2 regions of the Kitasatospora sp. NPDC008050 genome follow, and region 2 is predicted to be linked to the other one. Evidence: riboswitches for the same ligand, from Rfam matches in the RefSeq annotation. Region 2 holds a riboswitch; the other holds the start of a gene.
What was found. Region 2 has a riboswitch for magnesium ahead of ACFZB9_RS30855 (hypothetical protein). Riboswitches for the same ligand answer to the same signal wherever they lie in the genome.

Region 1 (7,847 bases), on a different contig from region 2:
TGTGCACCGTCAGCTCGTCCGCCTCGATGCCGGCCGCGTCCAGCCAGTCGAGGACGGAGCGCAGCTCGCGCTGGCTGCCGTCGCTGGGGATCTGCAACGAGAGCGCCTCGTCGTCGCGAGCGGCCTCGCGCAGCGCGGCTGCGGCCGACCGGTACGCGGAGGGGTCGGTGAAGCGCAGCCGCACGTGCCCGCCCGGGACGAGCCGCTTGAGCTCGCCGGCCGTTCCCTCGGCAGCGATCCTGCCGTCGCTCAGGACCGCGATGCGGTCGGCGAGTTCGTCGGCCTCCTCCAGGTACTGGGTGGTGAGGAAGACGGTGACGCCGCCGGAGACCAGCTCGCGGATGATGCCCCACATGGTGTGGCGGCTGCGCGGGTCGAGGCCGGTGGTCGGCTCGTCGAGGAAGATGATCCGCGGGTCGCCGACCAGCGTCATGGCGATGTCGAGGCGGCGCTTCATGCCGCCGGAGTAGGTGGAGACGGGCTTCTTCGCGGCCTCCACCAGGTCGAAGCGCTCCAGCAGCTCGGCGGCGATGCGGCGGCCCTCGCGGCGCGGGAGGTGGTGCAGGTCCGCCATCAGGAGCATGTTCTCCTCGCCGGTGACCAGACCGTCGACGGCGGAGAACTGCCCGGTGACGCCGATCGCGGCTCGCACGGCCTGCGGGTCGGCGGCCAGGTCGTGGCCGCCGACGTGCAGCTCGCCGGCGTCGGCCGTGACGAGGGTGGAGAGGATCTTGACGGCGGTGGTCTTGCCGGCGCCGTTCGGGCCGAGCAGCGCGAAGACCGTGCCGGCGGGCACCACCAGGTCGATGCCGTCGAGGACCGTCTTGTCCCCGTAGGCCTTGCGCAGCCCCTTGGCCGCGATGGCGGGTGAGTGCGGAGTCGTTGTCGTCATGCCGCAGAGCTTGCGGCAGGGCGCATTCACCGCGGTTTCACGACGGTTTCAGCGCCCTGGAACCAGGCGGATCCGTCAGCCCCGCACCTCCGCCGCGGCCGCCACCAGCACCGCCGCCACCGCCCGCGACACGTCCAGGTGCTGGGCGATCCAGCCCGCTTCGTGCCCGTGCACAGCCAGCACCCACCCCGTGTGCAGCCGCCCCAGCGGGTACGCGGCCAGGTACGGCCGCACCGCCTCCAGCGGAAAGCCGGCCAGCGTGTCGGCGGGGTACCAGTCCTCCACCTCGGTCACCACCGGCAGCGGGTCCACGCGACGACCGGCATCCGGCCGCCGCCGGGTGGCCAGCAGCACGCCGGTCATCAGCAGGACGGCGAGACCGGCACCGACCACTCCGATCCCGACGACCGCCCGCTCGCCGTCCGAGGCCGCCGCCAGGCCGACCGCCTCCAGCACGGCCAGCGCGAGCACCGCCGACACGGCCGCGCCCTCCCGGGTGCGCGGACGGGGAAGGCTCCGCATGTGACCACCCTCCTTTCAGCACTCCGGTGTTGGGGCCCGCTCAGGCCATCGCCTGGTGAACGTCCTCCTCCTCGTCCAAGTGCCAGTGCAGGTCACGCACCCCGGGCTCCAGCGAGAGCCGCGAGATCACCTGCTCCAGCGCGGACGCCACATCGCCACTGACCGACAGCGAAGCCCGCAGGCTGGTGGTCTCCGGCGTCTCGCGCCGGGCCCGCAGGCCGGTCGGGGCCAGGCCGGAGGCGGTCAGCGACTGCAGCAGCAGGGCCCGGATGTGGGTCTCCGCGCTCCGGTCACAGCGCAGGTGCACGTTGGCCTCCACCACCGCGTCCGGGTCGGTGCCCGCCGCCGGGGCCTGGTCGAGCAGCCGCCCGGCGGGACGGCCCACGAAGTGGACGGCGAGCACGGTCAGCGCGCCGAGCACCGCGAAGGCGAGTTTGCCGGAGGCCGCGAGCACTCCGGTGGCCGCCGAACACCACAGGGTGGCGGCCGTGTTGAGGCCGCGCACGCTGGCGCCGTCACGCAGGATGACCCCGCCGCCGAGGAACCCGATGCCGGAGACCACGTAGGAGGCCACCCGGGTGGGCGATCCGGTGTCACCCACCGCCTCGCTGTACAGCACGAACAGGGTGGCCCCGGTGGCGACCAGCGCGTTGGTGCGCAGGCCCGCCATCCGGGCCCGCCACTGGCGCTCGACCCCGATCAGCGCCCCGCAGCAGACGCCGGTGGCCAGCCGGAGCAGGAAGTCGAAGGTGGACAGGGCGTGCATGGAGCACCTCCTCGGGTGTCAGCGGCGGTGCCGCAAGGAACGGCGGTGCCGCAAGGGATGGCAGTGCCGCAGGGAACGGCGGAGCCGCAAGGAATTCAGCACGGCCCGAGCGTCGGGTCGAACTTGTAGCCGATCTGCCGGACGGTGCTGATGGTGGCGCGGTGGGCCGGGCCGAGCTTGCGGCGGATCCGGGCCACGTGCGTGCTCACCGTACGGGTGTCGCCCAGGTTCGGGCGGCCCCAGACGGCCTCCATCAGCTGGCTGCGGGACATCACCCGCCTCGGCTGCGCCATCAGGTGCGCGAGCAGCTCGAACTCCAGGAAGGTGAGGTCGAGTTCGCGACCGTCGACGGTGGCGGTGCGCTGGTCGATGTCGACCACCACGCCCACCGCCGTGAGGCGGCGGGTGGGCGCCTCGATCACCGCGACCGCACTGGCCGCGGGCGCGGGCAGGGCAGTGGGTTTGTCGGAGAAGACCAGCTGGAGTCGGGGGTAGCGCAGAGGCATGAGTTTCCCTCCCTCTCGGGCGTGGCGGGTTTGGCGGGTCCAGCCGCTCCGACCGCTCGGTTCGCGGCACGGGGCTGTCGAGCACACGCGGGCATGGCGAAGCCGACGGCTCGCGCCGGCGGCTCGCGCTCGGTGCATGCGTCTGGTGCGTCTTGTGTGTCTGCGCGTCTGTGTGTCTGTGCGTCTGCGCGTCTGTGCGTCTGTGCGTCCGCTGACGCGAGTTCGGTGCCGAGGCGGCAGGCACCGGGAGGGGCAGCCGTTGCGCGGCCCCTCCCACCCCCGAAGGGGCTTCGGCGTCAGTGGCCGAGGGCGGTCTGGACGAGCTTGATGACGACCAGGATCATCGCGATCAGCAGGTAGGTGCGCAGGGCGCCCATGCCGATCTTGCGGCCGGTGGACATCACCGGGCGGGTGAGGGTCTCCAGCGGCGGCATCCGCCAGTCGTCGCGGCCGGTGCGGTCGATCGGGTCCTCGGCCGTGGCGGTACGGCGGCGGGTGAAGGCGAAGCCCGCGGCGAGCACGCCCACCACGCCGCAGCCGGCCATGATGTCCAGGATCGCCTGCGAGGAGATGTCCGGGAAGAGCACCGAGGCGGTCAGGATGATCGACAGCGTCACCAGCACACCGACCACCGCGGAGGTGAAGGCGTTGGTCTTGGGCCCGTTCGACCACGGCCCCAGCACCTGCTTGTCGTTGCACAGCAGCAGCAGGAAGACGGAGGCGGACGGCAGCAGCACCCCGGCCAGCACCTGCACACCCTGCGTCAGCAGACCCAGCGTGTGGTCGTCGGCCACCAGCACGATCGCCGCGGCGGCCGCCACGATCCCCGCGTAGATCGCGTAGAAGCCCTTCGCGCCACCCACACCGCGGTGCAGCGAGTGCTTCATCCCGAACACGTCACCGATCGCGTACGCCGTGGAGAGCGAGACCGCGAACGCGCCGATGATCGAGGCGTCCAGCAGGGCGATCGCGAACAGCACGCCGACCAGCTTGCCGCTGTGGTCCGCCAGCCCCTTGGCCACCGCACCCGCGTCGCTGAAGTTGCCGAACCCGTCGGTGCCCGCGAACGCCGCCGCCGTGAAGCCCATCATCGCCGCCGCGCCCACGATCACGATGACGATGCCGATCCACAGGTCGACCTTCTCGTACTTCATGAACCGCGGCGTGATCCGCTTGTCGATCACGTACGACTGCTGGAAGAACAGCTGCCACGGCGCCACCGTCGTGCCCACGATCGAGATGATCAGCAGCATCACCGTGGCCAACTGCCCCGTACCGCCAGGCATGTTGGGCACCACGAAGTCGTGCGCCATCTGCGAGGTCTTCGGGTGCACCAGGAAGTAGATCGGGATCAGCAGCAGCGAACCCGCGCACAGCGCCACCGCGATCCGCTCGAAGCGCTGGAACGAGCCGGTGAACGCCGAGGCGATGATGATCGCCGCCGCCAGCACCACCGAACCCGCCTTCGGCAGCCCCAAGTACCCTGCCGCCAAGGTGATTCCGATGAACTCGGTGACCAGCGTCAACGCGTTCAGCAGGAACAGGTCGATCACACTGAACGCGCCCCAGAACTTCCCGAAGCGCTCCAGGATCAGCCGCGCGTGACCAACCCCCGTCACCGCGCCCAGCCGCAGCACCATCTCCTGGTTCACGTACAGCACCGGAACCAGCAGCAGCAGCGTCCACAGCAGGCTCGTGCCGTAGTTCTGCCCCGCGTTGCCGTAGGTCGAGAACGCGCCGGCGTCGTTGTCGCCGACCATGACGATCAGGCCCGGTCCGACGATCGCCAGCAGCGTCTTCAGCTTCGCCGACAGCCCCGTGCGCGGCGCCGTGTCGTCCAGCTTGATCGTGCCCAACGCGCCCTTGATGTCGCCCAGATGGGCCTCGTCCAGCACCGCCGTGCGCGGCGTCGGGACCTTGGTGTCGTCGATCGTGGTGGTCATGATGAACCTCCCTCAACCCCCTGCATTCATGGGGGAGTTCGGTGGCACGCAGCAGCCGTCCTCGCTACGAACAGGTTCCGGGCATGGCAAAGCCGGGAGGCGTCGAAGATCAGCGCAAAGAGCGCGTAGCGAAGGTGGTTACCGCGAGCCGAAGAAGTACGAGGACAAGCGGGGGTAGGGGCAACTATGGCCCGGACTACTGCAATCCATGTCTCTCGCCTCCTTCCGGCCGGTGTGCGCGTGGACCGCTGCACAAAACGACACGGCAAGGAGCTCGCCGATCCTGGTAAGACCGGCTCACCCCAACTCGTCAGAGCTTTGGCACTTCACGGCGTGATCCAGCTCGCGAGCCGGAAGCCACTTGGGATCAACCCTTAGGTCGGGAAGATCTGTCCTGATCCGGAGCGTCTCTCGACGGTTGGGATCAGTGGCCTGTGTCCGTGAAGACGCCTCACCGAACGAGGTGCCTTGCTAAACCTTGACTAGCTTAGACCCAGTCGGACCTTACGCTTGCCGTATTTACTAAACCTTGACCTAGCCGACCGTGACACCGCCCACACAGCTCACACGGCCCACACCACGCTCAGGCGCCCGGCGCACACCGCCCTCAAGCGCCCGGCGGCAGCGAGCCGGGCCCCTGCGGGCCACTGCGCCGGGCGTGCTCGGCGATGTGCCGCACGGCGCAGGCCGCGCAGCAGTCGGGGAGTCCGAGCGGTGGTCGACGTCAGGCTGGTCATAGGCCAACCTCCTTGCACTCAAGGTCAGTTGTGGGGCGCATGACACCAGGAGGAGAGCGCCGGTCGGCAGACCCTGGCCACGACAGGACCCGTTTTTGAACTCGCGAGCCCGCGCACCGAGCGCCCCACCGGTCGGCCCTGCGCCCGACGACCCGGTTGGGCGTATGTCGCACGGATGGCCGTCCACAGTGGCGACATACCGTCAGAAAAGCATCCTTCCACCCTCCCTCAGCGCCCAGGAGCACCCCCATGGCCACGCCGGACGAGAACCGCAGCAGCCCGCGGACCACGGCGGCCGAGCCCGGCGGGCTGCACGGCCTCGGCCGCTGGTGCGCCCGGCACTGGGTGCTGGTGCTGATCGGCTGGCTCATCCTGCTCGGCGTCCTGCACGGACTGCAGAACACCGTCGGCGGCACCTACTCCGACGACTTCTCGCTGCCCGGCGTCCAGTCGCACACCGGCCAGCAGCTGCTCGCCGCGCACGCCCCCGGTGCCGGCGGGATCGGCGCGCAGATCGTGCTGCGCGACGCCGCCGGCCCGCTGACCGGCGTCTCGGGCCAGCTCGGCCAGAGCGTCACCGCCCTGCAGCAACTGCCGCACGTGCTCTCGGTGCAGAACCCGCTGCCCGCCCCCGGCGCCCCGCCCACCGGCGCGCTCTCCTCCGACGGCACCATCGGCTACCTGACCGTCCGCTTCGACACCAACCCCACCACCTTCGGCACCGACTACCTGCACGGCGTGGACGACGCGGTGGCGCCCCTGCGCGCGGCCGGCGTGCAGGTCGAGTACGGCGGCCCGCTCGGCGAGTTGGCCCGCCCCCACGCCAAGGACCTGACCAGCGAGGCGATCGGCTTCGCGGTGGCCGTGGTGGTGCTGCTGATCGGCTTCGGCAGCGTGGTCGCCGCCGGGCTGCCCCTGGTCACCGCGCTGATCGCGGTGATCGTCGGGCTGAGCTGCCTGAGCCTGCTGGCGATCGCCTTCACCTTCGCCACCGTCTCGCCCACCCTGGCCACCATGATCGGGCTCGGCGTCGGCATCGACTACGCGCTCTTCCTGATCACCCGGCACCGCCAGCTGCTGATGGACGGGGCGGACCCGGTGACGGCCACCGGAAAGGCGGTGGCCACCAGCGGGCGGGCGGTGATCGTCTCGGGCTGCACCGTGGCGATCGCGCTGGCCGGACTCTCCGTCTCCCGGGTCAGCTTCATCGGCAAGCTCGGGGTGGCCGCGATGGTCACCGTGGCCACCGCCGTCCTCGGCGCGATCACCCTGGTCCCGGCCCTGCTCGGCCTGCTCGGCCGCCGGATCGACCGCTGGCGGGTGCGCACCCCCGTCGCCGAGGGCAGCACCGCCACCGACGGGACCGGCCAGTCGGCGCACGGCGCCTGGCACAACTACGCCCGGCGCGTCGAGCGGCGCCCCTGGTGGTTCCTGGCCGGCGGGGTGGTGGTGATCGGCGTGCTGGCCATCCCGCTCTTCTCCATCCGGCTCGGCCACATCGACGACGGCGCCGACCCGACCGGCTTCACCGACCGGCGCGCCTTCGACCTGATCACCCAGGGCTTCGGCCCCGGCGTCAACGGCCCGCTGACCATCGTGGTCGACCAGAGCGTCGTCCCCGCGGGCGACCGCGCCGCCCTGGCCGGCAACCTCCAGCACGCGCTCACCGGCGTCCCCGGCGCGGCCACCATCTCCCCCCTGCAACCCACCCCCGACGACGACGTCCTGATCGCCACCGCCATCTCCACCGGCGCCCCCCAGGACGCCGTCACCACCCACCTCTTCAACCACCTGCGCGACACCGCCCTCCCCCAGGGCACCACCGGCACCGCCGCCAAGAGCTACCTGACCGGCACCACCGCCGCCCAGCTCGACTTCCTGGAACTGGTCTCCGCCCGCCTGCCGCTGATCATCGCGGTGGTGGTCGGCCTCGCCTTCCTGATCATCCTCGCGGTCTTCCGCGGCCTGCTGGTCGCCCTCAAGGCCGCCGTGCTCAACCTGCTCTCCATCGCGGCCTCCTACGGCGTGGTGGTCGCGGTCTTCCAGTGGGGCTGGGGCGGCCCCGCCCTCGGCGTGGCCGGCAAGGTGCCGATCGAGAGCTACGTGCCGATGATGATGTTCGCCATCGTCTTCGGCCTGAGCATGGACTACGAGGTCTTCCTGCTCTCCCGCGTCCACGAGTCCTGGCTCCGCACCGACGACAGCCGCGGCAGCGTCGCCCACGGCCTGGAGATCACCGCCCGCGTCATCAGCTGCGCCGCCCTCATCATGGTCAGCGTCTTCGCCGCCTTCATCCTCAGCGACAACATCGTCGTCAAGATGCTCGGCCTGGGCCTGGCCGTCAGCGTCCTCGTCGACGCCACCGTCGTCCGCCTCCTCCTCGTCCCCGCCGTCCTCACCCTCCTCGGCCGCCACGCCTGGTGGCTCCCCCACTGGCTCGACCGCCTCCTCCCCCACCTCAACGTCGAGGGCGAGTGACCC
Region 2 (7,847 bases):
GCCCGAGTTTGAAGTTCCCCCGCCGCCTGCGGTCCGCCCCGCCCCGCGGCAGCCCGCAGTGGCACGCGATCCGCTGGAGCCGACCGTGACCTTGTCAGGAGTTCCTCAGGGTTGAAATCAGGGACAGTCCTGAGGTGCGGACACCGCACGCGGCCCTAACGTCGGCGCGGCGGGCGACCGATGCCCTCGACCGATGTCCCGATGGAAAGGCGCGCGAGTGTTCCGGAACAAGGTGCTACCGGCACGGGCTTCGAGCCCGACCTTCGTCGGCGCGGAGAGCGCGGGCGACCTTGTCCGCCTGGCCGGTGTGCACAAGCTCTACGGTCGTGGTGACAATCGGGTGCGGGCGCTTGACGGGGTGGATGTCGGTTTCGAGGCCGGGACGTTCACCGCGATCATGGGGCCTTCGGGTTCGGGCAAGTCGACGCTGCTGCAGTGTGCGGCGGGCCTGGACCGGGTCGACGCGGGTCAGGTCCTGCTGGACGGGGCGCCGTTGCACGAGCTCTCGGAGCGTGCACTGACGGAGTTGCGTCGTGAGCACATGGGTTTCATCTTCCAGTCCTTCAACCTGATTCCCTCGCTGACGGTACGTCAGAATGTGGAGCTGCCTCTGCGGTTGGCGGAGCGGGAGATCGACGCGGTGGCGATCGAGCAGGGCCTGGCGCAGGTGGGGCTGGCCGAGCGTGACGGGCACCGGCCCGGCGAGTTGTCGGGTGGCCAGCAGCAGCGGGTCGCGATCGCGCGTGCGCTGGTGACCAGGCCGAAGGTGATCTTCGCGGACGAGCCGACCGGCGCGCTGGACTCGAAGACCGCCCGGGAGGTCCTGGCGCTGCTGCGCGGGGTCGTCGAGGAGCACGGGCAGACGGTGGTCATGGTCACCCACGACCCGGTCGCCGCCTCGTACTCGCAGCGGGTGGTCTTCCTCGCCGACGGCAAGGTGACCGGCGAGCTGTTCGAGCCGACGGCCGAGACCGTCGCGCTGCGGATGGCCGCGCTGGAGCCCGGCGAGAGCGGGACGAACCCGTGCTGAAGATCGCCGTAGCCACCCTGCGTTACCGTCTGATGGGCTTCGTGGGCGCCTTCCTCGCCCTCGCGCTCGGCACGACGATGATCGGCATGATGACGCTGACCCTGGCGGCCACCTTCGGCACGCCACACCCGGGCCCGCAGCGGTTCAAGCAAGCCCACACGGTCGTCGCGCCGCAGGGCTTCGAGTCACGCCCGATGAAGGCCCCCGCGGTCCTGCCCGCCGACGTCGTGGCCGAGGTCAGCGCGGCGGGCAGGACCACACCCGACCGCAGCTTCCCCGTGCGGCTGAACCCCGGCCCAGGCGCGACCGGCCACCCCTGGTCCTCGGCCGCGTTCGCGGGCTACCACCTGGCGGCCGGACGCGCCCCCCAGGCCGAGGACGAGATCGTCCTCGCCGGCGACCAGTCCCTGATCGGACGTCAGGTCCTGGCCGCCACCCCGGACGCCACCGGCCAGTACAAGGTCGTCGGAGTCACCGACGCGCTCTGGTTCGAAAACCCGGCCTTCTTCAGCGACACGCAGGCCCAGCGCCTCTCCCCCGGCGTCAACGCCCTGGTCACCGACCAGAACGCCGACCAGCTGTCCGCCCTTGTGGCCGGCCGGGCCACCGTCCTGGCCGGCGACGACCTGATCCGCCTGGACACCGACACCACCGGCGGCGCCCAGGCCCTGGCCAACGCCCAGGCCATGGCCGGCAGCACCACCGGACTCGCGGTGTTCGTCGCCGTGTTCGTCGTCATCGCCACCTTCGCCTTCGCCACCGAACAACGCCGCCGCGAACTCGCCCTGATGCGGCTGGTCGGCGCAGCCCCCCGACAGGTGCGCCGCATGGTCCTCGGCGAAGCCCTGCTGATCGGCCTGGCCGCCGCGATCGCCGGCTGCATCCTCGCCCCGCTGTGCGCCATGCCCCTGCGCTCCTGGATGCTCGACCACGACGTCGCCCCGTCCTGGTTCACCATCCCCCTCAACCCCCTGCCCCTGCTGATCTCCTTCCTCATCGGCGTGGCCGCCGCCCTGGCCGGCTCCGCCGCCACCCTCGTGCGCGTCTCCCTCGTCAAACCGATCGAGGTCCTGCGCGAAGACGCGGTCGAGCGCCGCGTCATGACCCCCATCCGCTGGCTCCTCGGCGCCGCCATGCTGATCGGCGCCGTCGTCGCCGGCACCGTCATCAGCCGAACCGAGCCCTACCTCGCGGCCAGCGTCCGCAAATACGAGATGGTCCCGGTCCTCTACGTCGGCGCCGTCACCCTCCTCGCACCGATCCTGCTGCGCCCCGTCACCCGCCTGCTGATCGCCCCGCTCCGCGGCTCGGCCAAGGCCGGCCCGCTCCTGGTGCGCGAGAACATCCTCACCTCCCGCCGGCGCACCGCCGCAACCGTCGCCCCCATCGTGGTGGCCGTCGGCCTGGTCGCCACTCTGCTGACCATGCAGAAAACCGGCGACGCCGTGCAACTGACCCGCCAGCAGCAGGAAATCCACGCCGCCGACGTCGTCGTGCCCGCGGGCCCCGGCATCGACGTCCGAACCCTGGACGAACTCACCGCCGTCCCCGGCATCCGCGTCACCCCCACCACCTCGATGAACATCCGCATCGGCACCACCAAGGGCGACCAGATCGACTCACTGAGCACCAACGCCCTGCCCGCGACCGCCCTCGGCACCACCGTCACCCCACCCGTCATCTCGGGCTCGCTCACCAACCTGCCCGACAACTTCCTGATCATCGACGAACACGCCGCCCAGTCCGACGACCTGGCCGCCGGCGACCAAGTGGTCACCCTCCTGCCGAACGGCACACGCGTGACCTGCGTCATCGCCGCCATCGTCGCCCGCGGCCTGAGCGGCGACGACACCTACCTGTCCGCATCACTCACCGGCGCGATGACACCCACCCGCGTCTACCTCGACGCCCAGGCCGGCACCGGCCAACCCCTCGACCAACAACAAACGGCCGCGGTCAACCAGGCCCTCGCCGACACCGGCGCACACCTCGTCACCTACGACACCTACCTCGAAACCCAACGCGCCCACGCCGCCGAACAGAGCGACAACGCCGCCGTCATCATCCTCGGCATCGCCCTGGCCTACGCCCTGATCGCCGTCGCCAACACCCTGATCATGGCCACGACCGGACGACGCCGCGAATTCGCCCTCCTCGGCCTCGTCGGCACCACACGCACCCAGATCGTCAAGATCGCCACAGTCGAATCAGCCATCGCCGTCATCGTCGGCACCCTCCTCGCCGCCATCGCGACCGCACTCGCCGCACTGACCCAGCACATCTCACTCAACAAACTCATCACCAGCGCACCAACGGTGATCCCCTGGACCCAGATCAGCGAGACCATCGCACTCTGTGCCCTCGTCACCCTGGCCAGCGCAGCACAAGCAACCGCACGAGCGACCCGCCAACGACCAATCGAAGCCGCAGGCATCCGCGAATAGCACACTGCCACCAGGGCCGATACGTCTGTGGTTGGGCTTTTCGCAGGCCGGAGGGAGTTTCCGATGACCGCACGGCGGGCGCGTCCGCCCGCACCTCTGCGGCCCGCCGCCGCGTACATTGACCAGCACGGCCCGCACGCCGCACCGGTCCAGCCTCAGCACTACGTTCCGAGCCCCGCCTCGACGGTGCCGAGCCGGGTGCGGCGGGGACGGTCCCAACGGTGAATCCGTCCTCGTCGGTGTGGGCGAGGACATGGCGGATGCGGGCTCCGGCCGCGCTGTCCCGCCAGCGGGCTTCGGTGTCACGCGGGTCGATCAGGAGGTAGTCGCAGCCGCGCTTCGAGAGTGCCAGCGCGCCGACGATCGCCAGCCACCCGTGGTCGAGCCGTAAGCCGACCAGCGTGCCGGGCGGGACGTGGTGGCGGGCCAGCTCCGCGGCGAGGTGGTCGCTCACCAGGTCCAGTTCACGGTAGGTGATCAGGAACTCCCCGCCGCGCCCCGGCCCGCACGCGTCAGCCGGTGTACATCTGGACGACCTTCACGATCACCAGGATCACGGCGATCAGCAGGTAGCCGCGCAGGGTCAGCACCCATGGGCAGCGCGAAACCGGGCTCGGCCACAGCTGCTCTTGGACGACACCCCTCACGTAAGAGTTTCGGCACTGCACGGCGTATCCCCACCCACCTTGGGCGGGAAGCCACTTGGGGTCACCCCTTAATCCGAGGAGACCTGTCCTGACCCTGGGCGTCTCTCGACGTCGTCGGGTCAGTGGCCTGTATCCGTGCAGACGCCTCACCGAACGAGGTGTCGCGCCGCCAGTATGGCGCACACCGCTGACAGGCTGTCAAGCCTGACCTTCACCTTTCATTCGCAGGTGCAAACCAGACGCAACTTAGCCAATCATGCGCCTGCTCCACTCGGACAACTGCGCCCGTCAGAAGTCGCCCCGGCCGCCAAGAGGTCGCCAGGATCTGTCCGCGGAGGGTTGCGCCACCTGCCCGTGGGCGGCCTATAGTCGGTGATGGTTTTGCGAGGGCACCTCGTTCGGTGAGGCGTCTTCACGGACACAGGCCACTGATCCCACCCGTCGAGAGACGCTCCGGATCAGGACAGATCTTCCCGACCTAAGGGTTGATCCCAAGTGGCTTCCCGCGCATGGGGGCACCTCCCGGCCGAAGGCTGGGGGAGCCGCGGGATCACGCCGTGAAGTGCCAAAGCTCTGACGAGTTGGGGTGTACCGGTCCATCGGGACCGGTCCGCTCCTTGCCGTGTCGACACGGCGCACACGATGTGCGCCCCCGGCCGGAAGGAGGCGAGAGACATGGATGCAGATTGCAGTAGTCCGGGTCACAAACGGCCCCACATCCACCTCTCCTCGTCCCGTTCCGGCACGCGCTGACCCGTTCCCGCACGGCCGCTCCCCGGCCCGCCGAACATCGCGCGCGCCCTCCAACAGCCTTGGTGCCTACGGAGGTTCACATGACCATGTTGGCGTTCGCCCCGACCACCCGTCGCCCGCACACCACCGCCACTGCGCCGATCACCGTCACTCCGGCCGGCCGGAAGCTGTCCCGCCTGCTGCAGACGGTCCGCCGCCGCGCTGCCGCTCCCGCAGCGACCCCGACCGCGCGCGCGACGCTTGCCGCGGAAGCGACGGAGGCCGGTCGCCGGCCCGGGCCGGCGGCGCGCGGCTGCCTGCGCCTGACGCTGGACGACGGAATCTCTCGGCTGTACCTCCTGGACGCCCGCGACTTCGCCACCACGACGTCACCCGAAGTCGCCTACGACGCCCGGGTCCACACCGCCTACCTGCTGACCCTCCAGGGCCACCGCCCCGAGTGGCTCGGCCGGCACCTCGACCTGCCCACCGTGGCGACCAGCCGCATCGCCGAACACGCCGAGCGCTCCGGCCCGGACGGACCCGGCACGATGCCTCCGCGTACCTGAACCCACCGCCGAAGCCCTTTGGCCGCCCAGCCGCACCGCACCGAACGGCGCCACCTGCCACAACAACCGGTCCATCATGCCCGTCAACCCGAGAGGCGGCACGCCCGTGCTCACCGCACTCGACCACGTCCAGCTCACCGCACCGCCCGGCAGCGAGAACGAGTTGCGCGCCTTCTACACCGGCGCGCTCGGCATGACCGAGATCCCCAAGCCGCCCCAGCTCGCCGACCGTGGCGGCTGCTGGTTCGCCGCCGACGAAGGCCGCATCATGCTCTACCTCGGCATCGAGGGCCGCTTCCGCCCCACCACCAAGGCCCACCCCGGTCTGCGAGTGAGCGGCATCGACGCCTTCGCCGAGCGCGTCGCCGCCCACGGCGCGCCCGTGGTCTGGGACGACAGCCTGCCGCCGGGCCGCCGGTTCTACAGCCACGACCCGGTCGGCAACCTGCTCGAGTTCCTCGAACCAGCTCCCTGAGCTCGCCGCGCAAGCGCGGTGAGCGAACCTGCCGGCCGGCCGGACGGGGGCGCACCGGGCCGTTTCCCCGTCCGGTTGTCCAGTGACGGCGCCTCTCCCGCTCCATGATGGCCAGTTGACTGTCCGTCAGCTTTCGTACAGACATTCTCGGGTGTCAGGGCCGAGTCTGCCGGGAACCCCTCTCCTCGGAAGTCCACTGGTATAGGTTGCACGCTGACGGACCCATCCTCGTCGCCCTCACCAGCCGTACGATCCTGGTGCAACCGGCCTCGGCTGCTGCCGTGTTCGGCATCCGGCGCGGACCTGCCCGAGGAGGATTGTGAGCAGCGCCAACCAAGTGAGTGATCTGCCGCGACCGGTCACCGTCGTCGACGAGCAGATCGGCGTGAACGGTGCCATCGCGGCCGCGTTGACCCGATGGGTGGGCTCGATGCCCGTGCTGTACGCGGCCCTTGTCGTCGTCGGCGGGTGGATGGCGCTGGCGACCTGGGGCCCGCTGCACCGGGCCGATCCCTATCCGTTCCCCTTCCTGCTCTTCCTGGACAACGTGGTTCAGCTCGTCCTGTGCCTGGTGATCCTGGTCGGCCAACGGGTGCTCGGCGCGGCCGCCGACAGCAGGGCGGTGCAGACCTACGAGAACGCCGAGGCGATCTTCGAGCACGTGGCGGAGCTGCAGGGACATCTCGACCGGCACGACCGGGCGCTCAGCCGCGGGGTCAGCCTGCTGGAGTCCAGCCCGCACCCCTGGATCGAGCGGCACCGGGTGCAGCCACCGCCCCAGGCCATCGACCACGCGGTGACCGTCAACGGCCGGATCGCCGCCCGGCTGACCCAGCGGCTGGGCACCGTGTGGGCCTTCTACCTGGCCGCCGGGACCCAGCTGGTCTGGATCGTCCTGGCCCAGCTGCGAGTTCAGCGGTTCGACCCCTACCCGTACGCCTTCATGTCGTTCCTCTCCACCCTGGCCCAGCTCATCTTCATGATCGTGATCATGGTCGGTCAGGACGTCCTGAGCCAGGCCGCCGACCGCCGCTCCGAGCAGACCTTCCTGGACGCCGAAGCCATCCTGCACGAGTGCCGACGGATGAAGGCACGGCTCACGGCCCAGGACCGGGTCATCGACAGCCTCACCGGCTACACCACCACCCAGGTCACCGAGCACCTGGCGCGGGCCATGCACGAAACCTATGGCCATGCCGACCTGGAAGCCGACGGGCAGGCCGCCGACACCCCCGGTCAGGTCCCGGACATCGGCGGCCTGCCGACCCCCTGGGACGAACTGCCCGAGGAGGTCAAGGAGTCCAACCGAACCCAGGCGCGGCAGATCGGCGAGCAGCTGGCCACGATCGGCTGCCTCATGGTGCCGACCTTCAATCCGGCGCTCGACTTCGCCTTCGAGGAGGACGAGGTGCGATTGCTCGCCCGGCTGGAGCACGAGAGCCGCAGGGGCGGGCAGCCATCCGCGGTGGTCGGGCGCGAGCCGGGCGCGGACGGCCGTACGCAGCACGATCAGGTGCCCTGGGAGCAGCTGTCCGACCGGACCAGGCTCGCGAACCTGGAGGCCGTGCGGCGCATGCCGGCCGTGCTGGCCCGCGCGGGCTTCCAGGTCCTGCGCGACGGCAGCGGCGCGCAGGACGGCCCGCACGAGGCGGACTTCACCGCCGACGAGTGGGACACCCTGCAGCGGGCGCTGATGGCCTCCGGCGTGCTGGTGGCGCTCGCGGAGGGGGTCATCGACCCCGAGGAGCTCTTCGCACTGGTCAAGAAGCTGCGGGAGACCAGCATCACGCACCCGCGGCGGTTCATCCGCGACCTCACCGCGGCCTCCACTTTCGACACCGGTGTGCCGGCCGGCACCCGGTACGCCGACTACCAGGGTCCCGCGCTGGAGACGATCCGCGCCGCCACCGCGATCGTCGCCCGGACCGCACCGGCGCAGCTCGCCGACTT

Region 1: it holds a riboswitch for magnesium, as region 2 does, so the genes downstream of both, ACFZB9_RS20590 (NRAMP family divalent metal transporter) here and ACFZB9_RS30855 (hypothetical protein) in region 2, are expected to answer to the same signal.

Annotation. Positions count from the first base shown of each region.
Region 1 covers NZ_JBIBIJ010000010.1:6,805-14,651, forward strand. Annotated here, with positions in the region: gene ACFZB9_RS20570 (ATP-binding cassette domain-containing protein) at 1-892, opposite strand, end outside; gene ACFZB9_RS20575 (hypothetical protein) at 968-1,414, opposite strand; gene ACFZB9_RS20580 (MgtC/SapB family protein) at 1,455-2,180, opposite strand; gene ACFZB9_RS20585 (winged helix-turn-helix domain-containing protein) at 2,276-2,686, opposite strand; gene ACFZB9_RS20590 (NRAMP family divalent metal transporter) at 2,983-4,629, opposite strand; M-box (ykoK) riboswitch at 4,924-5,099, opposite strand; gene ACFZB9_RS20595 (MMPL family transporter) at 5,616-7,844, shown strand.
Region 2 covers NZ_JBIBIJ010000020.1:133,655-141,501, reverse strand. Annotated here, with positions in the region: gene ACFZB9_RS30875 (ABC transporter ATP-binding protein) at 233-1,030, shown strand; gene ACFZB9_RS30870 (FtsX-like permease family protein) at 1,024-3,474, shown strand; gene ACFZB9_RS30865 (AMP-binding protein) at 3,395-3,952, opposite strand; gene ACFZB9_RS30860 (hypothetical protein) at 3,987-4,121, opposite strand; M-box (ykoK) riboswitch at 4,108-4,286, opposite strand; M-box (ykoK) riboswitch at 4,508-4,714, shown strand; gene ACFZB9_RS30855 (hypothetical protein) at 4,955-5,422, shown strand; gene ACFZB9_RS30850 (VOC family protein) at 5,529-5,897, shown strand; gene ACFZB9_RS30845 (DUF1003 domain-containing protein) at 6,217-7,847, shown strand, end outside.